DNA from 4 places in the Thioalkalivibrio sp. ALE30 genome. Region 2 is predicted to be linked to each of the others. Evidence: predicted binding sites of a transcription regulator. Region 2 holds the regulator's gene; each other region holds the start of a gene.
The links. Region 2 encodes FliA, which starts transcription of late flagellar genes. Its sites were predicted from a motif close to GCTAAAGTTNNNNNNNNNNCNGCCGATA; they were not measured.

Region 1: the regulator FliA is predicted to act here: its motif matches at 5,443-5,470, upstream of D107_RS0103180 (YjfB family protein).
Region 3: the regulator FliA is predicted to act here: its motif matches at 5,867-5,894, upstream of D107_RS0102975 (chemotaxis protein CheV).
Region 4: the regulator FliA is predicted to act here: its motif matches at 2,554-2,581, upstream of D107_RS0101600 (methyl-accepting chemotaxis protein).

What each region holds. Positions count from the first base shown of each region.
Region 1 is NZ_KB898169.1:19,534-27,351, reverse strand. Features, by position in the region: gene D107_RS0103210 (hypothetical protein) at 1-636, opposite strand, end outside; gene D107_RS0103205 (glycosyltransferase) at 633-1,667, opposite strand; gene D107_RS0103200 (6-carboxytetrahydropterin synthase) at 1,975-2,373, opposite strand; gene D107_RS0103195 (zinc-binding alcohol dehydrogenase) at 2,405-3,406, opposite strand; gene D107_RS0103190 (CDP-alcohol phosphatidyltransferase family protein) at 3,571-4,347, shown strand; gene D107_RS0103185 (YceI family protein) at 4,340-4,978, shown strand; gene D107_RS0103180 (YjfB family protein) at 5,537-5,749, shown strand; gene D107_RS0103175 (class I SAM-dependent methyltransferase) at 5,942-6,571, opposite strand; gene folE (GTP cyclohydrolase I FolE) at 6,820-7,473, opposite strand; gene D107_RS0103165 (DUF3429 domain-containing protein) at 7,498-7,818, opposite strand, start outside.
Region 2 is NZ_KB898168.1:468,460-476,277, forward strand. Features, by position in the region: gene D107_RS0102115 (protein phosphatase CheZ) at 1-746, opposite strand, end outside; gene cheY (chemotaxis response regulator CheY) at 842-1,222, opposite strand; gene D107_RS0102125 (RNA polymerase sigma factor FliA) at 1,264-2,031, opposite strand; gene D107_RS0102130 (MinD/ParA family protein) at 2,028-2,852, opposite strand; partial or broken gene flhF (flagellar biosynthesis protein FlhF) at 3,021-4,128, opposite strand; gene flhA (flagellar biosynthesis protein FlhA) at 4,177-6,279, opposite strand; gene flhB (flagellar biosynthesis protein FlhB) at 6,279-7,430, opposite strand; gene fliR (flagellar biosynthetic protein FliR) at 7,432-7,818, opposite strand, start outside.
Region 3 is NZ_KB898168.1:647,980-655,797, forward strand. Features, by position in the region: gene flgF (flagellar basal-body rod protein FlgF) at 1-712, opposite strand, end outside; gene flgE (flagellar hook protein FlgE) at 745-1,983, opposite strand; gene D107_RS0102955 (flagellar hook assembly protein FlgD) at 2,021-2,695, opposite strand; gene flgC (flagellar basal body rod protein FlgC) at 2,707-3,126, opposite strand; gene flgB (flagellar basal body rod protein FlgB) at 3,154-3,561, opposite strand; gene D107_RS0102970 (protein-glutamate O-methyltransferase CheR) at 3,780-4,595, opposite strand; gene D107_RS0102975 (chemotaxis protein CheV) at 4,801-5,739, opposite strand; gene flgA (flagellar basal body P-ring formation chaperone FlgA) at 6,035-6,724, shown strand; gene flgM (flagellar biosynthesis anti-sigma factor FlgM) at 6,831-7,145, shown strand; gene D107_RS0102990 (flagella synthesis protein FlgN) at 7,161-7,646, shown strand; gene D107_RS0102995 (flagellar brake protein) at 7,730-7,818, shown strand, end outside.
Region 4 is NZ_KB898168.1:353,469-361,286, forward strand. Features, by position in the region: gene D107_RS0101585 (mechanosensitive ion channel family protein) at 1-241, shown strand, start outside; gene D107_RS0101590 (ExeM/NucH family extracellular endonuclease) at 259-1,968, opposite strand; gene D107_RS0101595 (Rrf2 family transcriptional regulator) at 1,988-2,425, opposite strand; gene D107_RS0101600 (methyl-accepting chemotaxis protein) at 2,626-3,933, shown strand; gene D107_RS0101605 (undecaprenyl-diphosphate phosphatase) at 4,030-4,908, shown strand; gene D107_RS0101610 (ABC transporter permease) at 4,937-7,471, opposite strand; gene D107_RS0101615 (ABC transporter ATP-binding protein) at 7,468-7,818, opposite strand, start outside.

The DNA of each region.
Region 1 (7,818 bases), on a different contig from region 2:
CTGCCCGGCATCCAGGCGCCAGTCGCTCGCGCGCGTTTCCACGCGATGCCCGTGCGCCTCGAGCCGGGCCGCGCAGACCGACGCGGCGGTCGGGCCCAGCGCCGGCCCCAGGCCCTTGTCCGAACGCTGATGCCGATTCACCGCATCCTCCAGCTCGGCATCCAGGGGCTGCGGATCCGACCAGCGGATCCGCCCGTCATAGCTCAGCGCGAACAGGACCGCCGTCCCCTGGCGGGCACAGCCCTCCAGCAGCCGGGCAAGCCAGGCTTCGGACACCAGATCCAGCAACGCCGCCGCCGTCACCAGCGGCTCGTCCCCCGCGAGCGCCGCCGCCGGGTCTGCCGCCAGATCGGTCACCCGCCGCTCGAGCGCGACCCCGGGGCCCGGGGCCGCCGCGCGCTGCAGCAACCCCTTATCGTGATCCACCAGCCGCCAGTGTTGCGGGGTCGGCAGCCGGGGCGCGAGATAGCGCAGGTTGGAGCCGGTCCCGCTGCCAAGATCGGTGACCCTCAGGGCATCCCCCGTCACCCGGCCGGCCAGCGCCGCGCCCAGCATCGCAACCAGCGCGTCCGAGCGCGCCGCGTGATCCGCGGGTTCGCGCAGGGCGAGCCAGTCGGCGTCGAAGGTCTCGGTCATCGCAGCCAGTCCTCCAGCGTTCGCTCCAGCGCGGCCACCGCACCGTCCCAGTCCGGTCGTTCCGTCATGGCCGCGCGGGCCGCCCGGCCCATCCGTTCGCGCCCCCGCGGGTCGCGCAACAATCCCTCGATGGCCCCAGCCAGCGCCCCGATATCACCCGGCGGCACCAGACGCCCGGCGGCCTCGGGGACGGTCCCCGGGATCGCACCACCAGTGGTCCCGATCACCGGAAGCCCTCGGGCCATGGCCTCGGTGTAGGCCATGCCAAAACCCTCGTAGACACTGGGCAGGACGAACACCGACGCCTGCGCGTACCAGCCCTCCAGCATCGCATCGTCGCACTCGCCGGCCCATTCGATGCGACCCTCCAGCCCGGCCGCCGCGATCGCCGTCTCCACCCGCCGGGCATACGCCGCATCCCGATCGCGCGCGCCCACCAGCACCGCCCGCCAGTTCTCGGCCTCAAGCCGGGCCAGGGCCTGCACCAGTTCCAGCTGCCCCTTGCGCGGGACCACCGTCCCCACGCAGAGCAACAGCCGCGGCGCGCCGGGCGCCGGACCGGTCGCAGGCGGGCGCGCCTCGACGCCGGGCGGGATCGCCTGCAGTCGCTCCGGGGGCATGCCCCAGGCGGCCACCTGCCCCGCCGTAAAGGCACTGGTCGCGACCACACCCCGCACGTGCCCGAGGGCAGCGCGCTCCCGCGCGAGCAGGTCCTCCGACCGCGCCGGCGCCAGGCCGGTCTCCAGCCCCAGCGGATGATGCAGCAGGTAGATCAGGCGCAAGCGCACAGCATGTCGGGCCAGCACCTCGGGGAAGGCCCCCGCCGCCAGTCCGTCCAGCAGCACACCCCCGGCATCGGGAATGCCCGCAAGCGCGGTATCCAGCGCCGCCGCGGCCTCGGGATCAGGCCCCGGGAAGCAACCGTCCAGTTCATGGACCGCCACCCGCCAGCCGCGCGCCCGCAGACCCGCGACCATGCGCGCGTCGTAGCGATAGCCCCCTGTGCGCTGATTCAGCGCCCCCGGGACCACGAACGCTAGGGAAACACTGATCAATGTGCCCACTCGCGCTCGAGTCGCTTTTGCGTGCGTTTAATGCGCGGTGACCGCCGTGCAGTCATTCTGCACAAGGGAACCGCAACGCTGTGCGCGCGCCCGTTTTTGATAGCAACGGGCGGCCGAGCCCCTTGGGGTTGGTACCCCAGATTCCCCGATCCTGCGTTGCGACGCTTGCCGGTAGAACCACTACCGGCTGCGCACCGCGCCTTGTCTCGGAAAACCTGGGGTACCAACGCGAGCGTGCACATTAATCAGTGTTTCCCTTGTTCGCGCATTCCGCTCAGGGCGCGGCCTCGTAGCTGGCCCAGGCAATATGCGACTCGTTCAGCGTTACGCACACCGCATCCAGCTCGCGCGCGGACTCGCCCAGCTCGCCGGCATGGATGGCGCTTGCCACGCGCTGGTGCAGCGCGTGGGCCAGAAACTCGGTGGTCGTGTTCTGGCCGCGAAACTCCTCGCGCTCGTCCAGGTTCTGGTAATTGAGATCCGCCAGGAGGGCCTTTACGACCTCGCTGGCGCGGCCGATATCGACCACCAGTCCGTCCGCGTCCAGCGCCCGGCGGCGGAAGGTGACATCGACCACGTAGGTCGCGCCGTGCAGCTTCTGCGCCGGACCAAAGGTCTCGCCGGCGAAGCTGTGGGCAATCATGAAGTGGTCACGCACGTTCAGGCTGTACATCGGGTGGTTCCCCGTCTTGAGAAATAAAAGATCAGTAGCGGACGCGGTGGCAAAGGGTGCGGGCGGCCTCGGGCCCCGTGACGCGGGCCATCGCCGCGGGCAGGTTGGCGAAGGCATCCTCGCCAGTGATCAGCGCGTCGAGTGCGGGATCGGCCAGCAGGGACAATGCAAGCGCCAGGCGGCGACGGTAATCCCAGCGCGCCGCGCGCTCCGGCGGGATGCGGCCCACCTGTGAACTGCGCAGCGTAAGCCGCCGCGAATGGAACGCCTCGCCCAGCGGTGCCGGCACCGGCTGGTCGCCGTACCAGCTCATCTCCACCACCCGCGCCTCGACCCCGGCCAGGTCCAGGGCCTGCGCCAGCCCGGCCGGGTTGCCGCTGGCATGCACCACCCCGTCCAGCCCCTGCAGCTCCGGGTTCCCCCGCGCCGCCTCCGGCGTACAGAGCGACAATCCCAGCGCCGCCGCCACGGGTTCGCGGGCGGGATTGGGGTCGATCAGCGTGACCTCGGCGCCCGGCATCGCCCGCAGCAACCCGGCCACCAGCAGGCCCACCACGCCGGCGCCGATCACCGCGAGGCGATCCCCCGGACCGGGCTGCAAGTCCCAGACCGCGTTGATGGCCGTCTCCATGTTGGCCGCCAGCACCGCGCGCCCCGAAGGCACGGCATCCGGTATCGGCACCACCGCGGCGGCCGGCACCGTGTAGGCGCTTTGATGCGGATACAGGCAGAACACTCGCTGCCCGTCCAGCCCGTGCGCCGCGCCACCCGCCTCAACGGTGCCGACGCTGATGTAGCCGTACTTCACAGGCCACGGGAATTCGCCGGCCTGGAACGGCGCGCGCATCGCCTGATACTGGCTCTCCGGCACCCGACCGTGGAACACCAGCGACTCGGTCCCGCGGCTGATCGCCGAGAACTGCGTGCGCACCCGCACCGCGTCCGGGCCCGGCTCCGCCAGTGCCTCCGGACGCAACGCGCCCGTGCCCGGGCCGGTGACCCAGAAGGCCTGTTCGGAGCCGGCCGTGCTCACCGGGAGGGTCCCGGAAACGGGGTGCGCTGCCACGCGATCATCCGCGCAGTGTGGGCGAAGGGCGCAGCAAGCGGCAACTCCCGGTGCCACGCATGGTCGCAAGACCAGGGAGTGCCACCCGCGCGCCCCCAGGACCATCGCCAACGGAGCGCTACAATCCCCGCATGGAGTCTTCCCCTGCCAAGCCTTCCCCGTTGCGCCTGCAGGCCGGCCTGCGGGTCTGGGCGACCGACTGGCTGCTCGCGGGCCTGGCCGGCCTCGCCGTAACCGGTGCGCTGGTTTGGCACGCGCACGCGGGCCTGCCAACCGTCGCCGGTTTCGTCACGCTCTGGCTGGTGCTGGGTGCCATCCTCGCCAGCCGCACGCCGGCGGCCGGAGTGGCGTCTGCCGGGCGCGGCCCTGGCCCGGCCAACCGGGTCACGCTCCTGCGCGCCGCGCTGACCGCCCCGCTCGGCGGCCTGGTCCTGGCCGCCCCCACCCCGGACGAACCGGTGCTGGCGCTGTGGGTGATCGCCCTCGCGGGCCTGGCACTGGTGCTGGACGGGGTGGACGGGGCCGTCGCGCGCCGCACGGACAGCGCCACCGCGTTCGGCGCCCGCTTCGACATGGAGCTGGACGCCGCCATGATCCTCGCCCTGTCGATCCTCGTCTGGCAGATGACGGCGGTGGGGCCCTGGGTGATCCTGATCGGCCTGATGCGCTACGCCTTCGTGCTGGCCGCCCGCCCCCTGCCCTGGCTGGCCGCGCCGCTGCCGCCCAGCCGGCGCCGCCAGGCCGTCTGCGTGTTGCAGACCGTGGTCCTGCTACTGGTCCTGATCCCCGGCCTGCCCGCACCCGCCGCCATCACCATCGCCCTGGCCGGCCTGCTGGCTCTGGGCCTGTCCTTTGCCGTGGATATCCACTGGCTGTACCGCCACCGACCGGAGGTGTGTCATGACTGACGCCCGCAACAACCGCCGCCCCGCCCGCCTGCGCCGCCTGCTGCTGGGTGGCCTGCTGGCCACGGCCCTGGCGCTGCCCGCGCAGGCCCTGGCCGATGCCGACCGCTGGGTCATCGACCCCGACCACTTCGCGGTCGGCTTCCTGGTCGATCATGCCGGCTATGCCAAGGTCCTGGGCATGTTCCTGGAAGCCGAGGGCGAGTTCGTCTTCGACCCCGACACGGGCGAGCTGGGCGACGGCCATTTCGTCATCCAGACCGACAGCGTGTTCACCAACCACGCCGAGCGCGACGACCACCTGCGCAACGAGGACTTCCTGAACGTCGAGGAATACCCGGAGATGCGCTTTACCGCCACGCGCTACGAGCCGACCAGCGAGAACACCGGGCGCCTGAGCGGCGGGCTCGAGCTGCTGGGCGAGACCCGCACCATCCACCTCGACGTGACGATCAACAAGGTCGGGCGCTACCCGTTCCCGCTCGGCGGCCTGTTCGGCCGGCCGTACGTGCTCGGTGCGTCGATGCGCGGCAGCTTCAACCGCTCCGACTTCGGCATGACCTACGGCCTGACCCGCGACATCGTCGGCGACGAAGTCGAACTGATCATCGAGTTCGAGGCCCAGCGCCAGTAACGCCCCGCCGACTGAATGTATTCACCACGAAGCACACGAAGGCACGAAGAAGGGCCAGGGCGGATTGCACCACGGAGGGCACAGAGGACACGGAGAAGGACTGACTACAGGGCGACGCGCTGGAGCCGACGTTGCTGACGGGTGATCGCGGGGCACGGGGCAACACTCCCCCGTCACCCCGGCCGCAGCGAAGCGAAGAGCCGGGATCTCCGGACCCTGGCACCCATGTCACGGCGCACCCCGAAGGCGCGGGTCGCGATCGCCCCCAAATAGGCAGGATGCGGACGAGGCGAGCGAAACGCCCATTGAAGGTCAAGGGCGCTGTTCACCACGAAGGGCACGAAGATACGAAGGAAGGGGCAGGGCGGATCGAACCAGCCAGGGTATGGAGAAGGGCGGGGAGCCCGGACGCACGGCGATGGTGCCGTAGAACAGGAACCTTCTGAAAAAAATCCGGTTCGGGGGCTCAAGTCTGCGGGGATGCAGCCGTCACCGGGGGCAGGCCCGTTCCCCCTATCGGGTGCAACGGGCCTGCACATTCAGAACCGGGAGTACGAGATGGACGCAAGCGCGATTGCCGCGATGGCCACGCAGAACAGCCAGCAGCAGGTGGCCATGCAGAAAGACGTGGCCGTGCAGAAGAAGGCGATGGAGTCGCAGGAGATGGCGGCTCAGTCGATGCTGCAGGCCATGCCCGACATCGGCGAGATGCAGGCCGCCACTCAGGGTCTGCCGGACAACGTCGGCACCAACATCAACACGACCGCCTGAGACGTTACCAACTGTCCGTCCAGAAAGGCCCCGGCGCACTTATGCCCGGGGCCTTCTCTTTACTGGGCCAGCACCCGGCCCGTTCCGGCAACGATCGACTTTCTCCGTGTCCTCCGTGACCTCTGTGGTTACACGCCCTTGCCCTTCCTTCGTATCTTCGTGCCCTTCGTGGTGAACAAAGGCCCTTGCCCTTCAGCCCCCATCCCCGGCGTTACGCCCGGACGCATCCGCGGGCGCACGACAGACCCGCGCGGCGAAGCGCCGCATCACGCCCCGCGCCAGACGGTCTTCCGGGTCGATGCAAAAGCCGGCCTGTTCCACCGCGGCCTCGGTATCGCGGTTCGGGTGACAGCCGCCGGTGATACAGGTCCAGGCCGGCTGCACCCGGTCCTGGGCGCGGGCCAGCAGCGGCCGCGTGTGACGTACATGCTCCAGCATGCGCAGCTCGCCCGCCTCCGCCAGCACCCGGCGCACCTCGCCGAGGGCCCGTGGCGGATCCTGCACGCTGCAGAACACCAGGCCGGAGACCACGGTATCGAAGGCGCCGTCGGCAAACGGCAGGGCCTCGGCCCGCGCCACCACCAGCGGCACGGAAGGCGCCCGCCGCCGGGCCCGGCGCAGGGCCGCCAGGTCCGGGTCGATGCCGATGACCCGTTCCGGATCGGCGTACAGCGGCAGGTCGCGCCCGGTCCCGCAGCCGATCTCCAGTACCCGGCCGTGCGCACCGGCCACCAGACGCCGGCGCCAGCGCCGCAGGCCCAGCAGCTCGGCACCGGCCATCAGGCCGTCGTACAACCAGGGGATCTGTTCCAGACCGCGCATCGAGACTCCCGGGGACAGGAAAATGTGATGCCCAACACATTCTTTCGGCGACTGTCAGGAACCTGTTTCCACAGTCCCTGTCCACTTATACAAGTTGCGGAAATGATCGGCTCGTGGCAACGGCAGCCGGTTTTCCGCCGTTCGGACCAGAACCCTCCATCACACGGGTGTCCGGACGATCTTTGGCCCGACCTTCGCGTCGGGCCATTTTTTTGTGGGGTGACCCCGCCCGGCAGCCCCGGGAACGGTCAGCTGCCCGTGCGACCGATCAGGTTGAGGAACTCGCGCCGGGTCCGGCCGTCTTCGCGGAAGGCGCCCAGCATCACCGAGGTCGCCATCGACGAATGCTGCTTCTCCACCCCGCGCATGGTCATGCACATGTGCTTGGCATCCACCACCACACCGACCCCCTTGGCGTTCGTCACCTGCATCAGGGCCTCGGCGATCTGGCGCGTCAGGCTCTCCTGGATCTGCAGGCGCGCCGCGAACATGTCGACAATCCGGGCGATCTTGGACAAACCGATCACCTTGCCATTCGGCAGGTAGGCCACATGCACCTTGCCGATAATCGGCAGCAGGTGATGCTCGCACAGGGAGTACAGTTCGATATCGCGCAGCAGCACCATCTCGTCGTTGTCCGACGAGAACAGGGCCCCGTTGACGATACTGTCCAGGTCCTGGTGATAGCCACGGGTGAGATACTGCATCGCCTTCGCGGCGCGCATCGGGGTATCCAGCAGGCCCTCGCGCTGCGGGTTCTCGCCCAGGCCGGCGAGGATGTCGCGGTAGCGCTCGGCGAGCTGTTCCGGGGCCGCCAGCGGCTGGCCCGAGGCATTGGTGGCCGTCGGCTCGTCGGCCGTCCGGGCGTCTGCATCCATCATCGAGTCCTTGTGTTCGCTCATTCTTGCGTTTTCCTCTGTCCCGGCTCAGGCCGTCAGCGTGACCGCGAAGCCGGAGGCCAGCGCCAGCATCGCACCGGCGGTCAGCACCAGGCGCAGGCCCAGGTAGCCCCGTGGCAATGCGCGGCGATACAGGCTCAGCCGATCCACCCACAACACCCCGAGAAACAGCACCGTCAGGGTCATCAGTGCCTCCGGCAGCGGCTGCAGGACCGCCAGCCAGGCCAGGATGGACGGCACCACCGCCCACACCGGGGCCGCGATCGGGCCCACCCGGTGCTGCCGATCCACCAGGAAGATCCCCCAGTGGATCGCCCCCAGGAACGACAGGATCACCGCACCATAGAG
Region 2 (7,818 bases):
ACCTCGTCCTGTCCTTGAACGACATCCGCGGCGGAATCTTGAGTCTTGGGCACGCTGGGACCGTGACCCTTGCGGTCCGCCTCGCGATCCTCCTCGCGTTGTTCAAGCGACGCCTCGGCCGCCTCGACCTGCTCCATGCGCCCACTGGAGAGCCGGATCAGGGACACCAGGTTCTCTTCCAGGTCGGTCACCAGCTGGATCACGCGGCGAATCACCTGGCCGGTAATATCCTGATAGCTCTGTGCCATCAGCACCTCGGAGAGCAGCCGGCGCAGCTCCTCGGTGTCTTCCCCCGCCTGCGCGAAGAACGTGTCGAGCTCGCGGGCAAAGTCCCGGAACTCCTCCACCGAGAGCTGGCGGTTGCGAAAGCGCGTCCACTTCGCCGTCAGGTCGGCCGCCTGCTGACTGAACGACTCCGCGATCGGCAGGCTCGACTCGATGGCATTCATGGTGTCGTGGGCCGCCTGTTCGGTCATCGTGACCACGTAATTCAGGCGTTCCTTTGCGTCCGGGATCTCCGCCTGGGTCAGTTCGACCAGACGCGAATCGCCGCGGAAGCTTTGCAGGGCCTCGTGAAGATCACGGGTCAGCTTGCCCAGCTCGTCGAAGAGTTCGCGGTCATAGGGGCGCGCCAGATCCTGCACCAGCGCCCGGGCGCCCGTGTCGTCGCCCGCCTCCAGCGTCTTGACCAACTGCCGCGCAAGCTCCAGCTGATCGTCGCGTGGTGGGTGTTCCTGTTCAGTCATGAGAAGCCTCTTGCGGGTACGGCGCGGAAGGTTTCGGACGACGCCCGCGGCGGTCGGTGCCACGGGCGTCGGGCATATCGGTCACAGGCCCATGATTATCCCTGTGCTTCAATGCGTTCGAAGATCTTGTCGATCTTTTCCTTCAGCGTCTCGGCGGTGAACGGCTTGACCACGTAGCCGTTCACGCCCGCCTCGGCCGCCTCGACGATCTGGTCGCGCTTGGCCTCCGCCGTCACCATCAGCACCGGCATGGACTTGAGGTTCGGGTCGGCGCGCACGGCCTTCAGCAAGTCGATCCCCGGCATGTTGGGCATGTTCCAGTCGGTGATCAGAAAGTCGAAATCCCCGTTCTGCAGCATAGGCAGCGCGGTGCTGCCGTCGTCGGCTTCCTGGGTATTGTTGAAGCCAAGATCACGCAACAGGTTCTTGATAATGCGCCGCATCGTGGAAAAGTCGTCCACGATGAGAATCTTCATTCCCTTGTCCACACGTCACTCCGGGATTCGTAGGGTGGGTTTTAGAATAACTGCAAAGCCGTACCGTCTTCGAGCCACGAACCCAGGCGGGCGCGCAGTCGAATGGTGGCCTGACTTCGGATCTGGCTGACGCGCGACTCGGTCACGCCCAGCACGGCGCCGATCTCGCGCAGGTTGAGCTCTTCGATGTAGTAGAGCGACAGCACCAGCCGCTCGCGTTCGGGGAGGTCGCCGAGGGCTTCGGCCAGTTCCTGACGGAACTCACCGGCCTCGAGGGTGCGGGCCGGCGACACCTCCTGCCCTTCGATCACGCGATCGGCCCCGTCGTCACCCCCGCCGAGGTCGTCCAGGGCGAACAGGTGGGCTCCGGCGTGATCCTGCAGCATCTCGTAGTACTGGTCGATCGGCACGTCCAGCTCGGCGGCGACCTCGCTGCCACGCGCCGCCCGCCCCTCGCGCGCCTCGACGGTCTGGATCGCCGCGGCAATACGCCGACTGTTGCGGTGCACCGAACGCGGTGTCCAGTCACTGCGGCGCAGCTCGTCGATCATCGCGCCACGGATGCGGATCCCGGCGTAGGTGGCAAAGGTCGCGCCCTGGCCGCCCTCGAACTGGCGCGCCGCCTCGAGCAGCCCGATCATGCCCGCCTGAATCAGGTCATCCACCTGCACCGAGGCGGGGAGCCGCGCCATCAGGTGATGGGCGATGCGGTGGACCAGCTCGACGTGATCGGCAATCAGCTCCTCGTGCCCGCCGCTGGCCGCGGAGGCCGCCTGATAGCCGGAAAGTCGATTACGCGTCGTCATCATGCGCTCTGCAGCATCCGTTCCACGAAAAACCCGACGCCACCGTGGTCACCGCCGCCCACCGGCCAGCGGTCTACGGTCCGTGCCAGTTCGGCAAAGGCCTTCCCCGCCGGGCTCCCGGGGTACTGCTGTACCACTGGCGCGCGTTTCTGCACCGCCTTGCGCAGGTGATCATCCATCGGAATATAGCCGGCCAGGTCGAGCACCACCTCCGGCAGGTAGTTGCCGCAGACGGTATTGAGTTTCTGCATCAGTCGCTCGGCGCCTTCGCGGCCGTCGACCATGTTCGTCACCATGCGGAAGCGACGCAGGCCATGATCGCGGTGCAGGACCTTGATCAGGGCATAAGCGTCGGTAATCGAGGCGGGCTCGTCGCAGACCACCACCAGGGTCTCCTGGACCGCGCGGCAGAACGACGTCACGGATTCCTGCAGGCCGGCCGCGGTGTCCACGATCAGCACATCCAGGGGTTTGCGATAGGCGCTGAAGGCATGGATCAGACCGGCATGCTCGGCCGGCGTCAGGTTGGCCATCGCCGCGATCCCCGAAGCCGAAGGCACCACCTTTACCCCGTCCGGCCCCTGGACGAGCACATCCTCCAGGCTGTCCACATCACCGGTCACCAGGTCGTGCAGCGTGCGCTCGGGACGCATCCCCAGCAGCAGGTCCACGTTGGCCAGGCCCAGATCGGCGTCGAACAGCATGACCTCGCGCCCGAGCCGGGCCAGGCCCACCGACAGGTTCACCGATACGTTGGTCTTGCCCACCCCGCCCTTGCCCGAGGCAACCGCGATGACCTTCAACGGCTTGTTAGTGCGTGGCATAGCGCCCCTTCCCGACCGGTTGAATCAGTTCCAGCGTGGCGGGCTCCGCCGCCCGTGCCGGACGTGCCTGGGCGCGCGCGCGTCGCGGCGGTTCCATCTCCGCCAGGCGCTCGGCCGCCCAGGTCTCGCGGGCATTGGCCGCTGCCCCGGGTTCATCGGCGGCATCCTCCAGGGCCAGTCGGGTCAGATACCCGGTATCGACCCGGTGAAAGTCCTCGGCAATACGCTGGCCATCGCTGACGAACCCCAGCCCCAGGTGCTGATCGAGCAGTACGGACAGGACCTCGCCCAGCTCCTCGGCCTCGTCCAGCTTGGTCAGCACCAGCGCCGAGGGCTCCGCCTTGCGAAATGCCTCCAGCACCCGCCGCAACGCGCTCCCCTGGGTCGTCGCCGACACCACCAGCCAGCTCTCGGCCCGGATGTCCGGCGGCAGGTGCGCGAACAGGGATTCGTCCTCCACTGCACGCGGGGCCTGTCCCGCCGTATCCACCAGGATCAGGTGCCCATCCTCCACGCGGCGCGCCAGTTCGCGCAACTCTCTCGCGTTCTGCAGCACCCGCACCGAGATCCCCGCCATCTGGGCGAAGGCCTGCAACTGGCGCGTGGCCCCGATGCGCTGGCTGTCCAGGGTGACCAGCGTAACCGAATCCGGGCCCATGCGGCGGATCTGGCGCAGCGCGATGCGGGCCAGCGTGGTGGTCTTGCCAACGCCGGTGGGCCCGACCAGCGCCAGCAGGCCGCCCTCGTCCAGGATGTCCGGCCGGTGGGTGGCAATCGCGCCCGACAACCGCGCCCGCAGGCGTTCCCAGGCCTGTTCCGGCGAGCTGTCATCGAGAATGCTTCCGGCCAGGCTGCGCGCCAGGGCCTCGCTGAACCCGCGGTCGATCAGGCGCGCCTTGCATTCCGCCGCCAGCGGGTGGCGGGCCGCCCAGCGCGCCTCTTCGCTCTCCGCATACTGGCGCGTCATCAGGCTGCGCAGGTCGCGCAGCTCCTGCCGCATGGCGGTCAGCTCCGGGTCGGCCGGCCACGACGCCGCGGCCTGACCGGCGCCGCGCTCGCGGGCCGGTCGGGCGGTTGTGCTCGCTTCGCGGCTCGTCGCGGGCGCGTCCTGCGCGGCTACCGGCTCCGACGCGGCGCCGTCCTCCAGCGCCGCGACCACCTCCAGCCAGCCGTCGACCCGGCGACTGGACAGGATGACCGCGTCCTCGCCCTGCTGCTCGCGCACCTGGCGCATCGCATCACGCATGTCCCGGGCCCGATATCGTCTGACGTTCATGCTTTTTCTCCTGCGCCGCTCGCGCGGCGGAACCCTTCATCGTGTCGTTCAGGCGGACTGCTTCTGCGACTCTTCCTGGCCGACGGTGGCAACCACCCGGATCCGGCGATTGTCCGGAATCTCGGTGAAGGCCAGCACGGTCAGACTGCGGACCGCGCCGCGCAGCCACCCGGCGATCCAGGAGCGGATCTCCGGTGCCACCACCAGGACCGCCGGCTGTCCGGCCGTCTCCTGGCGGCGGGCCGCATCGGCCACCGAGCGCTGCAGCCGCTCCGCCAGCCCGGGCTCCAGTCCAACCGTGCCGCCCGAGCTCCCCTGCAGGGACTTATGCAAGAGCTGTTCCAACGACGGATCCAGCGCGATCAGGGGCAGCTCGTCCTCCGGCCCCACCAGGTCCTGCACGATCGAGCGCGCCAGGGCCACCCGCACCGCCGCGGTCAAAGTGCCGGGATCCTGACTCTTGACCCCCTCGTCTGCCAGGGTTTCGGCGATCGTGCGCAGGTCGCGGATCGAGACTTGCTCGGCCAGCAGGTTCTGCAGCACCTTCAGCACGATGGACAGGGACAGCGTCTTGGGCACCAGGTTTTCCACCAGCTTCGGCGAATGGCGCGCCAGCTGGTCGAGCAGGTGCTGCGCCTCCTCGTGGCCGATCAGGCGATGCGCGTTCTCGCGGAACACCTGTGACAGATGGGTCGCGATCACCGTGGCGCAGTCGACCACGGTATAGCCGGCACCCTGGGCCTGGTCGCGGTCCGCCGGGTCTATCCACAGCGCATCCAGATTGAACGTCGGGTCCTTGGTCGGCGTGCCCGGCACCGTCCCGAACACCTCGCCCGGATTGATCGCCAGTTCGCGCTCGGGGAAGACCTCGGCCTCGGCCACGGTCACGCCCAGCAGGCTGATGCGGTAGGCATTCGGGCTCAGTTCGAGGTTGTCGCGGATATGCACCGGCTGCAGCAGGAATCCCAGCTCCTGCGAGAGCTTGCGCCGCACGCCCTTGATCCGGCCCATCAGCTGGCCGTCCTGGGTGCGATCCACCAGCGGGATCAGGCGATAGCCCACCTCCAGCGACACCAGATCCACCGGCGGCACGTCTTCCCAGGTCAGGTCGCGATCCTCGGACCGGGCCCCGCCCTCGTCCTCCTGCGGGATGCGCTCCACCTCCACCTCGGCCTCGCGGGCCTGGCGCTTGAGCAGGTATGCCCCGCCGAAGATCAGCGCGGCCAGGCCCAGGAACACGGCATTGGGCATGCCCGGCACGATCCCCAGTGCGGCGATCACACCCCCGGCCACGTACAGCACGCGCGGGTTGGAGAACATCTGGCCGAAGACCTGCTGCCCCATGTCCTGGCTGCTGGTCACGCGGGTCACGATGATCGCGGTCGCGGAGGACAGCACCAGCGACGGGATCTGCGCGACCAGACCATCGCCGATGGTCAGCAGCACGTAATTGGTCGCGGCATCGCCGATCGTCATGCCGTGCTGGACGGCCCCGATGGTCAGGCCGCCGATGATGTTCACGAACAGGATCAGGATGCCGGCTATCGCGTCACCGCGAACAAACTTGGAGGCCCCGTCCATGGAGCCATAGAAGTCCGCCTCGCTGGCGATCTCCTCGCGGCGCTTGCGCGCCTCTTCCTGGGTCAGGATGCCGGCGTTCAGGTCGGCGTCGATCGCCATCTGCTTGCCGGGCATGGAATCCAGGGTGAAGCGGGCGCTGACCTCGGAGACGCGCCCCGCGCCCTTGGTGACCACCACGAAGTTGATGATGATCAGGATGGCGAACACCACCAGGCCGACGGTGTAGTTGCCGCCCACCACGAAGTCGCCGAAGGCCTGGATCACCTTGCCCGCCGCGTCAGTCCCGGTATGGCCTTCCAGCAGGATCACCCGCGTAGACGCGATGTTCAGCGCCAGGCGCAGCAGCGTCGCGACCAGCAACACGGTCGGGAACACGGCGAATTCCAGCGGCCGCGGCGTATACACCGCAACCATGATCACTACCAGCGAAAGCGCGATATTGAAGGTGAACAGCACGTCCAGCGCCAGCGGCGGGAGCGGCAGCACCATCATCGACAGCATGGCGATCAGCAGGATCGGCGCGCCGAGTCCCCACTTGCCGACGTTCCCGAGGCGGTCGAAGAAGGCCATCAGCGATCCCTCCGCTTGCCGCGCTGCTTGTCCGGATCGAGGTAATCCTCCGGCACTGGCAGGTCATCCGGCATCTGCGCGTCGGCGTCGGCCCGCTTGAGCTGGTAGACATAGGCCAGGATGCGTGCGACGGCGACGAACAGGCCGTTGGGGATCTCCTGGTTCAGGTCCGTGGTGAAATAGATCGCGCGGGCGACGCGCGGCGCCTCGACGCGGACGATCGCGTGTTCGTCGGCGACCGCACGGATCGAGGCCGCGACCTCGTCGGCGCCCTTGGCCACTACCCTGGGCGCCGCCATGCGCGAGGCCTCGTAGACGATGGCCACGGCGTAATGGGTCGGGTTGGTGATGATCACGTCGGCCTTCGGGACCTCCTCCATCATCCGCCGCTGCGCCATCTCCTGCTGCAGCTGGCGGACCTTCTGCTTGACCTCCGGCTTGCCGTCGGTCTCCTTGTATTCGTCCTTGACCTCCTGGCGGGTCATGCGCAGCTGCTTCTGGTGGTTCCACATCTGGAACGGCGCATCGATGGCCGCCACCACGATCAGCGCGGCCGATACCGCGATAAAGGTCCCCAGCACCAGCTGGGCGGTATGCGCGATACCCTGATGGATCGGCTCGTAGCCCAGCATCAGCAGGCGATCGGAAAAGGTGGCAAGCACCGCGACCGCGACGCTGGAGATCAGCACGAACTTGGCGAAGGTCTTGCCGAACTCCATCAGCCCCTGCCAGGAGAAGATGCGCTTCAGCCCCTTTCCGGGATTCAGCTTGGAGGCCTTCGGGGCCGCCGCCTTCCAGGAGAAGTTCGCGCCCCCGATCACGATCGGCGCCATCACGGCCGCGACGATCAATACCCCGAACAGCGGAAACAGCGTGCGCAGGGTGCGGAAGATCTCCTGGGCGAGGTAGGGCAGCAGCAGCGAGGAGTCGTACGCCATTTCGGGATCGAAATCGAAACGACTGGTCATCTGTTCCGCGAGTTGCGCGCCCATGTTCGGGCCGTACATCAACATGAACGCCCCCGCGGTCATCAGCACCAGGAAGGTGCTGAGCTCGCGTGACCGCGGGACCTGACCCTTCTCCTTCGCCTCGCGCAGGCGTTTCGGAGTGGGCTCTTCGGTTTTTTCCTGCCCGTTCTCGTTCTCGGCCATGTCAGAACCCCATCCGGGTCTGCATCAGGTGGAAGGCCTCGAGCATCAGCTCCCCGAAGCGTTCCGGCAGCCCCGGAAAAGTGAACATGAGCAGCACAAAGCCGATCAGGATCATCATCGGGAAGCCCACCGCGAAGATGTTGAGCTGCGGCGAGGCGCGGGTGATCACGCCCATGGAGATATTCACCAGCAGCAGCGAGGCGACCGCCGGAAGCGCCACCAGCACCGCGCCAACGAACATCGTCGATCCGAACGCGACCAGCGCGTAGAAGGCCTCCGCATTCAGTCCAGTCGGGGCGATGGGCATGGTCTCGAAGCTGGTCAGCATCAGTTCCAGCGCGATCAGATGGCCGTTCATCGCCAGGAACAGCAGCGTCGAGAAGATCAC
Region 3 (7,818 bases), 180 kb from region 2:
TCTGTTCCAGCGTGTTGGCGCTGTCCATCATCTTCACCTGCATCTCGAAGTGACGGGACAGCTCGATCATTCGGGTCAGGGCCTCCACCGTGTTCACGTTGCTGCCCTCCAGCATTCCGGAGACCACGCGAACCTCGGCATCCGCCGGGGCCTCGCCACCATCCGCCAGGCGGAACAGGCCGTCATCACCCCGTTGCAGGTCGTCCGTATCGGGGTTGACCAGGCGGATGCGTTCCACGGCTGCCAGGGCCTCCGGACCCACGCCCAGCGGGCGCACGCTGATCGTGCCGTCGGTGCCAATCTCGATCTGCTCCGCCGGCGGGATGGCAATCGGCCCGCCATCCCCCAGGACCTGGTGACCCTGCGCGGTGCGCAGCAGGCCAAAGGCATCCACATGCAGCGAGCCGGCCCGGGTATAGCCCTCCTCCCCTTCCGGTCCCTGCACCGCGATGAACCCCTCACCCTCAATGGCGATGTCCAGATCACGGCCGGTGCTCTGCATCTTGCCCTTGCTGAAATCCACAGCCTCGTTCCCCACCTGGGTGTAGTCCCGCGAGGCATAGCCCGGGCCGCGTACCGGCACCGTATCCGCGGTGGCCAGGGCCTGGCGGAAGCCGTCGGTGTTGGCGTTGGCGAGGTTGTGATTGTTGATGGCCTGTGCGTGCATCGTCTCCTTCGCACCGGACATCGCGATGTACAGAAATCGATCCATGCTCAAGCCCTCTTTACTAACTTATCCGATACTTAGCGGATATTGATGATCGTCTGGGTGACCTGGTCGGCTGTGGAGATCGTCTGCGCATTCGCCTGGAAGTTGCGCTGCGCGGTGATCAGGTTCACCAGCTCCTGGGCGATATCCACGTTCGAGGCCTCCAGCGCCCCAGCCTGCACCGACCCCAAGTTGCTGGATCCGGGCCGATCCAGGCGCACATCACCTGCTGCAAAGGTTTCGGCCCAGTTGTTGTCACCCAGCTGTTCCAGGCCCTGCGGATTGGGGAAATTCGCCAGCGCAAGCTGACCCAGCTCCGTCGACTGCCCATTGGTGAAACGAGCGAACACCACGCCGGTTTGATCGATGTCGATACCGGTGAGCTGTCCAGAGGCAAAACCGTCCTGGTTCAGGTCATTGACGGAAAAATCTCCGCCGAACTGGGTCGTACCGTCGAAGTCGATATCGAAGACCAAATCATCCGCCCCATCCAAGGTCGCTCCTGGAACGGTCAAACCATCAGGGTCCGGAACCACAGCGGCCAACGCGCCGTCCGATCCAAACTGCAAAGCCAGGGCGTCTACCCCGCCGGGATAATCGACCTCCTGCAGCGAACCGTCCTCCCTGCGTACCGCCACATGGGCATTCCACTCGTTCTGCCCCGTCTTGACGAAGTAGATGTTGGCGTCCCGCGCAATGCCCAGAGAGTCATACATCGTGAGCGAGGTCGAGAAGTTGTAGGTCTCCGGATCCTCGAGATCGAAATCCGCCGGATCGGCGCTCAAGGCCGGCGCATCCGAACGCAAATTGATCAGTGCCTCGAGATTCTCGGTGGCCTGGGGCGCGGCCGTATCGGTTTGCAGACGCAAGTCCCCGAGATTCGTACCACCCGCCTCGTCATAGCCCTGCAGGCGCAGGCCCTGGTTGTTCACCAGGTACCCGTCGCGGTCGACCTGGAAGGCCCCCGCCCGGCTGTACACCGTGCTGCCCTGGTCGTTCAGGACGAAGAAGCCCTCGCCGTTGATCGCCAGGTCCAGGCCGTTCTCGGTGAACTCGGTCCGTCCCTGCGAGAACTGCTGGGTGACCGCCTGCAGTCGTGTGCCGGAGCCGATGGCTGTCTGGCTGATCCCGCCGAAGCTCTGGGCGAACACATCGCCGAACTCGGCACGGGAACGTTTAAACCCCGTGGTCCCCGAGTTGGACACATTGTTACCGGTGGTCTGCAGATCGGCCTGGGCCGCGTTGAGTCCGCTCAATCCGATATTGAAGGGCATGGGGTGTTTCCTCCGTCAGGGTTCTTGTTGCGGGGCGTCAGCCGCCAATCCGCCGTACATCCGAAAAGCTGATCTCGCCCAGGCCCTGCACGGTCAGTGCCAGCCCGGAGTCACTGCCCACCGCGACGCTTTCCACGCGGGCATCCAGAAAGGTATCCACGGCCTCCGACTGGGTCCCGGAGCGGGCCGTGGCCTTGAATTCGTAGACGCCCGGTGGCGCGAAGGTGCCGTCGTCGCGCATGCCGTCCCAGGTGAACTCCTGCAGGCCGCTGCCGGCAGCGCCCATATTCATGCGGCGAATGCGCTCGCCATTCGGGCTGTACACGTCGATCTGCAGCTCTTCGGTGGCGCGCTCCAGATCGACCGCGCCGTTCACCCGCCCGTCGGGCCCCAGTTCGCCAAACTCGACGGGCACCAGTACATCCTTGCCAACCAGCGAAGCCGCCTGCAGCGTCTGGTTCTGCCCCAGGGACTGCGCCAGCTTCTCGAAGGACTTGGACAGCTGCTCGATGCCGGTCACGGTGGAGAACTGCGCCATCTGGCCGAGGAAATCACCGTTATCCATCGGCTCCATCGGGTCCTGGTTCTCCAGCTGGGTGGTCATCAGCTTGAGGAAGTCGGACTGCCCGAGGCGGTCCATCTCGCCTTCCGGCTTCTTCTCCGGGCGCGACAGGCCGAGGCGATCCAGCAATTCGGGGGAAATCTGTGTCATGGCGGGCTCCTCTAGCCTTGGCCGATCTGCAATGTGCGCTGGAGCAGCTGACGCGAGGTCTCCATCACCTCGACGTTCGCTTCGTAGTTGCGCGAGGCGGACATCATGTTGGCCATCTCCTCGACCACGCTGATCGCCGGGCGGAAGATGTAGCCCTCCTCGTTCGCCTGCGGATGGTGCGGCTCGTAGTGGGCCTGTGGCGGGGCCTGCGACTCGGTCACGCCGGCCACCCGCACGGACGTCGCCGCACCATTCGGGTTGGCCTGATCCATCACGCTCTGGAACAGCACCTGCTTGGCGCGATACGCTTCGTCCGGGTTGGTGGCGGCGGTGTTCGCGTTGGCCAGATTCGAGGCGACGGTATTCAGGCGCACCGACTGCGCCGACAGCGCCGAAGCCGAGGTATTGAACAGACTGAACATGTTGCTCACGACATCGATCTCCCGATCAGGCCCGCGTTAACGGTCGCCCCTCAGGGCTTCGCGGATGCCGGAGACCCGGCGGTTAAGGAATTCCAGACTGCTCTGGTACTGGATCGCGTTCTCGGCAAAGGCGGCACGTTCCATCTGCGGATCCACCGTGTTGCCATCCAGGGACGCCTGCGACGGGACGCGATAAAGCGCCTCGGCCTGCCCGTTCATCGCCCCGGCATTGGGGTCGATATGCGCCGCCTGGCTACGCGCCATGGGCAAGTGATTGCCGCTCCCAGCCGCGGACTCGAGCACCGCGCGAAAGTCGATATCGCGCGCCTTGTAGTTCGGGGTGTCCGCATTGGCGATGTTGGAGGCCAGCAGCTCCATGCGCTGGGCGCGCACGTTGACCGCCTGCGGCAGGATGCCCATCGCCTTGTCGAGAGAGAGACTCATCGTTTCCGTCCTGTCCGCCCGTGGCGGACCCTCGCTACCAGAACCGGGACGCAGCCATTGCGGCCCTTTGCGAGGAGACCGATGCAATCGCTATGCCAGCGACGGGAATCCGTCTCGGCTGGGGACGCCCTTAGCGGGAAACGTGGGAAGGGGGCAATTCGAGTCGCGGCCGCATTGCGCGGGCGTTTCGGACCTGGCGGCCCTGCGACGGAGGGGCGTCAGGATTTGAGCCGGAGGACCGAGCCGTAGTCGGTGCGAACCGTCTCGAAGGCCTTGGTGTACGGGCCGGCCGTCTCCGAAGCGCCAAGAAACAGATAGCCGCCCGGATTCATCTGCCGGGCAATACCGTCAAGAACCTGTCGCTTGGTCTCGCCGGAGAAATAGATCAGCACGTTGCGGCAGAACACCAGGTCGAACTTGCCCAGTGCCGCGTAGCTGTCGATCAGGTTGAGCTTCTGAAAACGACAGCGCCGCTGCACCTCGGGAACGACCTTGTGGCCGTCCGTCACGGTCTCGAAGAAGCGCGCGCGGCGGCTCTCGCTCAACCCGCGCACAATACTCAGGCCGTCGTAGACCGCCCGCCGGGCGTCATCCAGGATCTTCTCCGACAGGTCCGTCCCCAGGATGGATACCGGCACCTTGCGCGGGGGGCGGGATTCCTCCCACTCGGAGACGACCATGGAGATGCTGTAGGCCTCCTGGCCACTGGAACAGCCGGAAGACCAGACCTTGATGCTGCTTCCCTTCGCAGCCAGCTCCGGCAACAACACATGCCGGAGGATCTCGAACGGAAAGCCATCGCGAAACCACGAGGTTTCGTTGGTCGTCATCGCGTCGATCACACGGGTGCGCAGCCGCGGATTCGGGGCTTGCCGCATCGCGTGCAGGAGCTCCGGCACGCTCTTGAAGTCGAACTCGTCGAGCAGCCGGGACAGTCGGCTCGACACCAGATACTGACGGCTGTCACCCAGCACCAGGCCGCAGCAGTCCTGCAGGAAGCGGGAAAACTCCTCGTAATCGCGGGAATCGATCACCGGTTCATCCCCGAGCACAGTCCATGGTGATTAGCATCCTGATGACGAGTCCTTGACAGCGGCGCCCGCGCCACGAAACGCAGGGGGAATCCCCGGTAGCGGGTTTCAGTATACGGTGTCGCAGGCGGGACACGACACTGGGCCCTTGTCGGCCATGTGACGCCGCCCCGGCCTTGCCGGGCGGCAACCCCGTTCCCCCCGGCGGTCATTCGACCTGTTGATCCTCGCGCCCGGTCTGGTCGAGCACCGCGTTGGCCAGTTCGTCGGGGTTGAATTTCGAGAGAAACGCATCGGCCCCGGCGCGCTTGACCATGTCGGTATTGAACTCGCCGCTCAACGAGGAATGCAGCAGCACCTTCAGATCTTTCAGGGCGGGATTGTCCCGGATCCGCGCCGTCAGCGTATAGCCGTCCATGCGTGGCATCTCGATGTCCGAGATCACCAGCTCGATCTGGTCGCGAACCGGGCCCTCCCCGGCCTTCTGCTCCAGGAAGTCGAGCGCCTCCTGACCATCCTTGAAAACCTCGTATTCGAACCCGAGACCGCGAATCGCCCCCTCGATCTGCTTGCGCGCCACGACCGAGTCGTCAACGATCACGACCTTGCGCCCCCCCGCTGGCGTGGCGTCCGCTCGGATGGACTCGGAGACCTCGGTCGGCAGAGGATTGACGATCGAAAGCACCCGTTCCACGTCGATGATCTCGACCAGCTTGTTGTCGATCTCGGTGACCGCGACCAGGAAGGACTCGCGCCCCGTACCACGCGGAGGGGACTTCACATCCTGCCAGTTCACATTCACGATCCGGTCCACGGCCGACACCCAGAAGCCCTGCACCGAACGGTTGAACTCGGTGACCACCACCTTCTGGTCGCCGCTGTCGCTGGCACCGGCCGCGCTGCGCAGGCCCATGGCGCGCGCCAGATCGATAATCGGCACCGTGCCGCCCCGCAGCGTAGCCACACCGCGCACCACACTCATCGACCCCGGGATCTGGCGCAGCGGCGGCGACGGGATCACCTCGCGCACCTTGAACACGTTGATTCCGAAGGTCTGTGATCCACCCAGGTGGAACAGCAGCAGTTCCATCCGGTTCTGACCCACCAGCTGCGTTCGCTGGTTCACATCGTCAATGAATTGACTCATGGTGCTGCTCTCCTTGTCCCGCGCCCATCTGCCGCGAGCCGCTCCCGGGAGGTCAGTGTGCACCGCGCACCCCCGGGCTGTCATTTGCAATCGCCTGTATGCGCCTTCTGGCGCCGCTTCCCAGGGATAACGGCATTGAACGCCGGGCCTTGAGTCGGGCACCGCCCGGACAACTGGCATCAAACCTGCATAGCTTCGGGTCCGCGAACGGACGCGGCAGACCCGGGGTATTCCCTCGGGCGGCGAGGACCGGCATATGCATCCACATACAACCTGTACATCACGCTGCATCCCCATGGGGCTCATGGCTCTCGTGGCGTGGTTCGCGCTCTCCGTGCCGGCCCACGCCGAGATCCACCCCGTTGCGGAGATCCGCGCGGCCGCGGAACAGTTTCTGTTGCAGGAGCTGGACGCCGAACATAGCGACAACATCAATATCGAGATCGGCCAGCTCGACAACCGGCTCCGGCTGGCCTACTGCCATGACGGACTCAACGCCCGTTTCCCGCCCGGCGGCCGCCGCGACGGCAATACCGCGATCCACCTTCAGTGTGCGGGCCCGGTCACCTGGCAGCTGTATGTCCCGGCCACGGTGGAACGTTACGCTCAGGTGCTGGTGGCCAGTCGCAACCTCCCTCGCCAGCACACGCTGACCAGCGGCGATCTGCGCTTCCAGCGCATCGAGACGTCACGCCACGCGGGCAGTTATCATGAAGACAAGTCGGCCCTCATCGGTCAGCAGACCCGGCGCAGCATTCGTCCGGGCCAGATCATCGGCACACAGCACGTCACCCAGCGCGAGATCGTCAGCCGCGGCCAGCGGGTCACGATCCTTGCCGAAAACGGCTCGATCGCCATCCGCATGCAGGGCGAGGCCCTGGAAAACGGCAGCCTCGGGGACCGCATCCGGGTCAAGAACACCTCGTCCGGGCGCGTGGTCGAGGGCGAAATCCAGCCCTCCGGGCACGTCCGGGTGACACTTTGATGCCGACTCTGTGATCGGTGTTACAAAAACCACCGCCACAGGGCTACAGTTTCAGCACACGCGGCCGTAAACACTTGCAGCACAGTTACAACGACAGGACGGCACAATGGATATCAAGGGCCTCAATACGAACAGTCTGCGCCCCGACGGCCAGAGCTCCACGGTCAAGGGCCGCGAGGACTCCAGCGGCGCGCCCAACCGGGCGCAAGGGTCGGATAGCGCCGCGACCACCGGTAACGATTCGCTTACCCTGACCGGCGCCGCCCAGGCGATGAGTTCGGCCGCCAGCGCCGGCGAGAACGCCCCGTTCGACGCGGCGCGTGTGGCCGAGCTGCGCGAGGCGATCGCCAGCGGCAACTACCCGGTGGACAACGAACAGCTGGCCGACCGCATGATCGACCTCGAGCGCCTGCTGCGCTAATCACGGACCTCACCGATGAACACCGACACGCGCCATCGCCTGCTGCGCTCCCTGGAAACCTCGATCCGGCTGGCCCACCAACTGGAAGAGGCCCTGATCCAGGAGACCCGCGCGGTCGAGGCGCGCACCCCGGAGACCCTGCAGGAGGTCGTGGCGACCAAGCAGGGGCTGCTGCAGGAACTCGAGACCGAGACCCGCCAGCAGCGCGCTATCGCCGAGGCCGCGAGCGAGTCATTCACACCCGAGGGCATGGCCCGCCTGCTCTCGCGCATGGACGACGGTGCCGTCCTCAACGATCACTGGCAGGCCCTGCGCCAGTCCATCGAGCGCTGCAACACCCTCAACCAGGGCAACGCACGCCTGATCGATCGCGATCGCCAGCGCGTGGAGCTCTCCATGCAGATCCTGCGCGGCGAAGAGGCCGGCCCGGCGGCGACCTACGACCCCTACGGGCGCACCCGCCCCAACACCCGTGGCGGACGCCGTATCACACAAGCCTGATGCAGCTTATTCGCACCGATGCTGGCATTTCGGATGCTCGACCAGTACCTTGCGTCCTCACACCCAGCTAACGTCACGGACGCATGGACGAAACCGACTACACGGTCGACAAGCCGGACCGGATCGCCGGCATTCTCAAGGACCTGGACCACAAGCTCACCCTGGTCAGCGT
Region 4 (7,818 bases), 110 kb from region 2:
CGGCGACTCCGCGCTGAAGATCCAGCTCTCGGTCTGGGCGCGGCGGGAGAAATTCCTGGACCTGCGTAACTCCATGCACGAGGGGGTGAAGGCGGCACTGGACGAGGCCGGTATCGACATCCCGTTTCCGCAGAGGACCCTGGGCAGCCTGGGCGGGCCGTTGCCGGTACGGATTGTCGACAACGTGTCGGCGGCCGAGGCGGAGGCCGCCGTGCCTGCGGAACCGGACGCCCGCGACTGAGTGGCCGCAGTCACCGACTAGTCCAGGTACAGGTCGGCCCAGACCGGATCGTGATCCGAGGCGCGCCAGGGCCCGTCGGCCGGGGCGCGGCCATCAAATCCGAGGAATTCCGGCTCGTCGGCGTTGACCGCCCAGGTGGCGCCGTCCCGGACTCGTTCACGCAGCGTGTCGGGCCCCAGCAGGTAGTCCAGCTGCCCGGCCTGGCCGCGAAAGACGTAGGTATGGGCGGTACTTGGGTCGTCGTGCACGAGATCGTGTTTTCCTGCGGCATGGAGGACGTGCAGGGGGTCCTCGGCGGCATAGGCGTTGAGATCGCCCAGGACCACGACGGGAGCATCCGCGAACTCGCCGGTTTGCTGTTCGCGTATCCAGGCGACGAGGCGTTCGGCCTGCGCGGTACGGCGCTGGTTCCAGCAGCCCTGGCCACGGTCGATATCGCCGCTGTCGGGGCAGCCGCTCTTGGCCTTGAAATGTACGACCACTGCACCGAGATGTTCGCCGGTAGCGCCCGCTTCGAACCAGCCCAGCAGCGGGGGGCGGTGGTGGACGGTATCGCGGTCGGCGGCCGTGTCGACCAAACGCAGCCGTTCCGGTCGGTAGAGCAGGCCGACCTTGATCGCGTCGTCCCCCGGTGCCGGGTGAACGATGGCCGCATATTCGCCACGCTCCCCGGGGCGGGCGTTCAGGCGCGCCACCAGGGTCTCGCGCGCAGCCGCGGCGTTTTCCAGTTCGACCGCACCCAGCAGGTCCGCATCCAGGCCCTGCAGCAGGGCATCCAGCTTGGCGGTCTGGCGTTGGCGCTCGGCCGGGGTCTGCGCACCACGCTCGCCCAGCGTGACGAAGTCATTCTCCATGTTCGCGGTGGCAATGCGCAGGTCACCCGCATCCGCGGTTGGCACCGGGTCGGGACGCTGGCCGCCGGTCCAGTCTACGGGCTCGGTGGGGTGGATCCGGTACGCGCCGAAGGCGTGGGTGAGGATGCCGGTGAGGCCTTCCACCGAGCTTCCCGCGCGGCGGGTCCCCTGGTCGTCGAGGTACGGGATCGGGTCGGGGTTCGCGCGATAGCTCCCGTCGTCCAGTTCGATCCGCCGATCTATGTCCTGGCGCCCCGGGCTGTCCGCGGGGGCGGTCTGGCCCGGGTGCGTCAGGCGCCCGTCGGCGGCCAGCGTCATGCTTCCGTAGCGGCCGAGGTCCCGGTTGTCGGTGACCGTCAGGCGCTGCGGGAAACGGACCGGCTGGTCGATAAAGTCGCCCAGCCGGTCGGCCGCGTCGGGCAGGCGCAGGTCGACGGGGGCGGGCGGTTCGCCGTCGGCGCAGGTCACCACCGCGTCCAGTTGCGAGAGTTGGGGGCGGCCTCGATGGCGGGTGAAGGCGCCATGCACCTGCAGGCGCTGCCCGGCCGCGACCGGGTCCCTTCGTGGGGCGTAGACGAACAGGCCCGTGGCCCCGGTGGCCGAGCCCTGTTGCAGGTAGAAGCCCCCCAGTTGGTCCGTGTCCATGAAGACGCCGGTTACGGTGCCTTCCGCGACCACCTCCGTTCCTTCGGGGAGGGTCCCCGCGCGCAGTTCGGCGAGGGGGGTGGGTGTGGTCCCGGGATCGGGACAGGCCTGGCGTGCGTCGGCGCTCGCAAGCGCCAGCAGGCACGGAACGGCCACGGCCAGCCAGCGGGCGCCGGTGTGCGCGTGGAGGGCGGTTCGTTTTCGGGGTGCCGGGTCGGGCCGTTCCATGGCCGAAGGATACCGGCGTTCAGGCACTCTTGCCGGGATGCAGGAGCTCGTAGAGGTAGTCGGGCGCCTGGGTCACATCGGCAATGGTGTAGCGGTCGAGCACGGCGAGGAAGGCGTCGCGTGCGTCGTTGAGAACACCGCGCAACTGGCAGGCGGGTAGGATCGGGCAGACGGGGTTCTCGCAGTCCACCACGTTCAGGTTCGGCTCCATGTCGCGGATTACGCTGCCGACGTTGATCTCCGCGGGTTCGCAGGCGAGCGAGATCCCGCCCCCCTTGCCGCGCCGGGTGATGATGTAGCCCTTCTGGCCGAGCTGGTGCACGATCTTGACCAGGTGGTTGCGGGGGATGGCGAACTGCTCGGAGATGTCGCTGACGGTTACGCGCTGCTCGCGCGGCTGCACGGTGAGGTACATCAGGACGCGAAGGGAAAAATCGGTATAGCGGGTGAGCTGCATAGGAGGGTTTCGTCGGTTCGCGGTGATCGAGGATATGCTTGAACGTATATTTCATAGAACCTTAATCGGTCCGGACCTGCGTCACAAGCGCATGCGTTGCGTTCGCGTGAAGCACAGGTGCACATCGGCCTACAGCTTCGGGCCGGTGGGTCGTTACAGCGATAACAAAAGCCGGAGTGTACCGGCATCAGGGGGCAGCAATGGAGCAGGAGAGTGGGTGGCTGAGTCGCCTTTCGCTGGCGGGACGTTTCTCGCTCGCATTGAGTGCGATCGTTGGGGTGTTCTTCCTGATCGCCGCCGCGGCGGTGTTCTGGCATACGGCCACGCTGAAGGGCGGGATGGAGGCCACCCTGGAGCAGGTCATGCAGGAGCACGCGACCACGCCGGCCCTGGAGGCCGAAGTGGCCGCTGCGGTGGACCGGCTGCTGGATGTCGCGGCCTGGCAGGTCAACGCGATGATGCTGGGCGTGGCGATTGGCGTGATCGTGGTGGTGTACTTCCTGTTCGTGTTCATGATCCGTCGCCGCCTGGCTGGACTGGCCGGGCGCTTCCGTGCGGTCTCGGAGGGTGAGGGGGACCTGCGCCAGCGCATCGAGGCCCCGCGCAACGACGGCATCGACCGCCTGGCTCGTCTGTTCAACGCCTTCATCGAGCGTCTGCAGCGCATGGTCTCCGAGATGGTGGAGCATGCACGGGAGCTGGGGGAGTCGGTTGGCACCCTGCACCGCGTGGCGGAGGAGACGAATCAGGAGGTGCAGCAGCAACAGGCGCGGCTGGGCCAGGTGGCGACGGCCATGAACCAGATGACGGCCTCGGCCGAGGAGATCGCCCGCAACGCGCGCACGGCCTCCGAGGCGGCCGACCAGGCCGAGACCGAGACCCGGACCGGCTCCGGCGTGGTCGACACAACCGTGCGCACCATGCGCGAGCTGGCGAGCGAGATCGGCACCGCCAACGAACAGGTGGCGCGTCTTCAGGCCGAGTCGGACCAGATCGGGTCGGTTCTCGATGTGATACGCGGGATCGCCGAGCAGACCAACCTGCTGGCACTGAATGCGGCCATCGAGGCGGCCCGCGCGGGCGAGCAGGGTCGGGGGTTTGCCGTGGTCGCCGACGAGGTCCGGACGCTCGCGACCCGGACGCAGGAGTCCACGACCGAGATCCAGGCCATGATCGAGCGGCTGCAGGCGGGTGCGCGCTCGGCGGCCGGTGCGATGGAGCGCAGTCGGGAGAAGGGCGAAACGGGCGTGGACGAGGCCGCCGGTGCCGGCGAGGCCCTGCAGTCGATCCGCTCGGCGGTCGAGCGGATCCGGCATCTCAACAACGAGATCTCCGGTGCCGTGTCACAGCAGGCGGAGGTCGCGCGCGAGGTCGATGGCACCCTCACGGAGGTCAGTCAGGGGGCCCAGGTGACAGCGGCCAATGCCGAGGCCACCGCCAGCGAGACCGATGCCCTGGTGGCGCGCATCGAGCAGTTGCGAGGTCTGACGACGCAGTTCCGAGTGTAGCCGGGCTTTTGCCGGCGGTGCGACGCCGGTACCGACGCCTGGTGGGTGGTTTGCGTATACTGCGGCCCGCCTCGGGATCACGGAGTCGCACCTGTCATGACAGTCTGGGTCGCCACCCTGCTCGGGATCGTGCAGGGCATCTTCATGTTTCTTCCGGTCAGCTCGACCGCCCACTTGGTTCTGACCCAGCACTGGCTGATTCGTCAGGGTGAGCCACTGCCGCCCCCGGAAAGCCCGGAGATGATCCTGTTCGATCTGGTGGTGCACGTCGGCACGCTGGTATCGATTGTCTTTGTCTTCCGCAAGAGCCTGCTGCGGCTGAGCGGCGGGATCGCCCGCGAGAGCTGGCAGTGGGCCTCCGCCCGGGGCTCCGCGGGGCGCGAGATGCTGTTCCTGCGCCTGGCGCTGCTGTGCGGGCTGTCGGTGTTCGCGACCGCCGTCGTGGGTTTTACCCTGAAGGCCGGGTTCGAGCAGGTGTTTGCCCACCCGACGCTGATCGCCGGGACGCTCAGCCTCACCGGCGTGCTGCTGTGGTGGACGGACCGGTTGCAGCGGCGCCCGCTGGGCCTGCGCCAATTGAGCCCGAAGATCGCGGCGATCATCGGCGTGGCGCAGGGTTTCGCGCTGATTCCCGGGCTCTCGCGCAGCGGTATGACGATCGTCTTCGCGCTCTTCACCGGGCTCAAGCGGCGCTGGGCGGCGGAGTACAGCTTTTTCCTCGCGATTCCCACGATCCTGGCGGCGACCGCCGTGCAGTCGCTGGACGTCCTGAACGGCAACGGCCTTGGGGACCTGAACTGGACGGCCCTGGCGGTGGGCTTTGTGGTATCCGCGCTGGTCGGGATTGTGTCGCTGAAGATGGTGTTGTTCTTCCTGTACCGCGCCAACCTGAAGGTCTTCTCCTTCTACCTCTGGGCGCTGGCGCTACTGGTCCTGTTCGGTTTCCTCGACGTGGACATCATGTACGGCCACTGATCGGGGCACGCGAGTACCCCGGCTCGGCTTATTCCGGGCCGCGCAGCACCGCCAGCGGGGCCTGGTCCAGCACCCGGCGCGTCCCCAGCCAGCCGGCCAGGGCGATCCCCAGCGTACCGCCCCCGATCCCGTAGACGAAGGTCAGGGGATTGACGCTGTAGTCGAACTCGAAAACCTGCCAGGCGAGCAGGGCGCCCACTGCCGTGGCGATCACGGCCGCGAGCAGCCCGGCCAGCAGGCCCAGGGTCCCGAACTCCGCCAGCAAGCCGTTGCGAATGTGGTCGCGACGTGCCCCGAGGGTGCGCAGCAGGGCGGCCTCCCGTCGTCGGACGTCGCGGGTGGCCTGGACCGCGGCGTAGAGCACGGTCAGCCCGGCGATCAGGGTGAACAGGAAGACGTATTCGACCGCCCGCGTGGCCTGGTCCATCACATCGCGGACCTGCGCGAGGATGGCGCTGACGTCGATGGCCGATACGGCGGGGAACTCCCGCAACCACTGGTTCTGGGCGCTGCGCTGGTCTTCGGGCACGTGCATGGCCGTGATGAAGGTCCGGGGCTGCTGGTCCAGCAGCGGAGGCGGGCCGATGACGAAGAAATTCACCTGGAAGCTGTCCCAGTCGACCTCGCGGACGCTGGTGATCGGACTGCGGATGGGCTGCCCCCCGACCCGGAACGTCAGGTAGTCGCCCAGTGCCAGGTCGAAGCGTTCCATGAGTCCGGCCTCCACCGACCAGCCCCGGTCGGGATCCTGCCCGGCCTCGCCGAACCAGTGTCCGTCGACGATGCGATTGTGCGCCGGCGGGGTGTGCGCATACGACAGGTTGAATTCGCGATCCACCAGTCTTCGGTCGCGATCATCGTCAAAATCCTGCGGATGAACGCGTTCGTCGTTGATCTCGATCAGGCGGCCGCGGATCATCGGGTCGAGTTGCGGGCGTTCGAGGCCGGCCGCCTCGACCCGGTCGGCGAAGGCCTGCTCCTGGCCCGGCTGGATGTTGATGAAGAACTGGTTGGGGGCGTCCTCCGGGATGCTGGCATCCCAGGCCTCCAGCAGGTCGACGCGCACGATCGCCAGCAGCAGCAGGGCCAGGATCCCGACACTGAAGGCCACCAGTTGCACCGCGCTGAGGCCGCCGCGCCGGGACAGGTTGGCCAGCCCGAAGCGCAGGGCCATGCCGCCGCGGTTGCGCAGAGGCCTCAGGGCGAGCACCAGCCCCATCCCGAGGACGGCCAGCAACGCGATGGCCACCGCGGTGCCGATCAGGACCCAGGCGGCGAGTTGCGGGTCGGCGGCCTGCCAGTAGAGTAGGCCGCCGAAGGCGAGCAGTGCGAGGGCGCCGGAGAGCCATACCGAGGTGGGCGGCAGGCCCAGATCGCGGCGCAGGACGCGCAGCGGCGAGACCTGGCCAATGCGCAACAGCGCGGGGAGGGCGAAGCCAACGGCGGTAATCAGTCCCACGCCCAGGCCGGCGACCAGTGGCCGCGCCCCCGGAGGAGGGAGATCCCCGTCAAGCCAGCCGCCGAGCAGGGACGCGAGGACGAACTGCGCGGCGAAGCCGATGGCGAGCCCGACAGCGCTGGCCAGCAGGGCGACCAGCACCACCCGGCCGAAGTAGGTCAGCAGGACCCGGCGGCCCCTGGCGCCCAGGGCGCGCATCACGGCCGCCGGATCGGCGCGGCGCTGGGCGAAGTGATGGGCCGCCACGGCAATCGCGGCCCCGGCCAGTAGCACCGCCATCAGCGAAGCGAGCCCGAGGAAGCGCTCGGCGCGCTCGATGGCCGTGCGCAGCTCCGGGTTCGCATCGTCCAGGCCCAGGAGGCGTTCCCCGGCCTCCAGTTCGTCCCCCAGCCAGGCGCGGAAGGCGGCAACCTCCGCACTCGGTCCGGCGGCAAAGAACTCGTAGCGCACCCGGCTGCCGGGGCCGATCAGTCCACTGGCGTCCAGGTCGTCGAAGGCGAGCATCAGGCGCGGCGCGATGTCCAGCAGGTTGCTGCCACGGTCGGGTTCGTGCGCGAGGATGCCGGTGACCTCCAGATCCAGGTCACCGACCTCGACCCGGTCGCCCACCTGAAGCCCCAGGGCCTCGAGCAGGGTGGATTCCAGCCAGGCGGTACCGGGTTGCGGCCCGCGTTCGCGCGGTTGTTCCTCGCCGTCCAGTCCCGAGCGGGTGCGGGCCTCGCCTTTCAACGGCCAGCTGGGCTCGACCGCGCGCAGGGCCGCCAGGCGCGACTGGTCGTCCTTGCCGAAGACCACGCTGGGCAGCGAGGCGGTGCGCGCCGTGTCCAGCCCGCGGTTCGCGGCTTCGTCGGGCCAGCCCGCCGGCAGCGGGTTGTCACTGACCACCGCAAGATCACCGCCGAGGAGGGCGGTGGCCTGCTGGGCCATCCCGCGATCCACGCGATCGGTAAAGAAGCCGACGGCGGCGACCGCGGCGACCGCGACGACCAGCGCCGCGGCCAGTACCCGCAGTTCGGCGGAGCGCCATTCCCGCCAGGTGCCGCGCAGCAGCGCGCGCAGGGGATTGCGGCCCTGACCCCGGGTAAGGATGTGGCTTGCCGTCATGCCAGCACGCCATCCTGAATGGAGATGATGCGGTCGCACTGCGCCGCCAGTTCCGGATCATGGGTCACCAGCACCAGTGCGGTGGCGGGCCCGTCGCCGTCCGGATGCCGGGCCAGGCCGAACAGCAGCTCGATGATGCGCTGCCCGGTCTTGCCGTCGAGATTCCCGGTGGGCTCGTCGGCGAACAGGACCGCCGGGTGGTCGACAATGGCGCGGGCAATGGCCACCCGTTGCTGCTCGCCCCCCGAAAGCTGGTGCGGGTAATGCGCGGCGCGTTCGCCAAGGCCCACGCGCTCCAGGGCCTGGCTGGCCCAGCGGTTCAGGGTGGCCTGATCTTCGCCGGCATG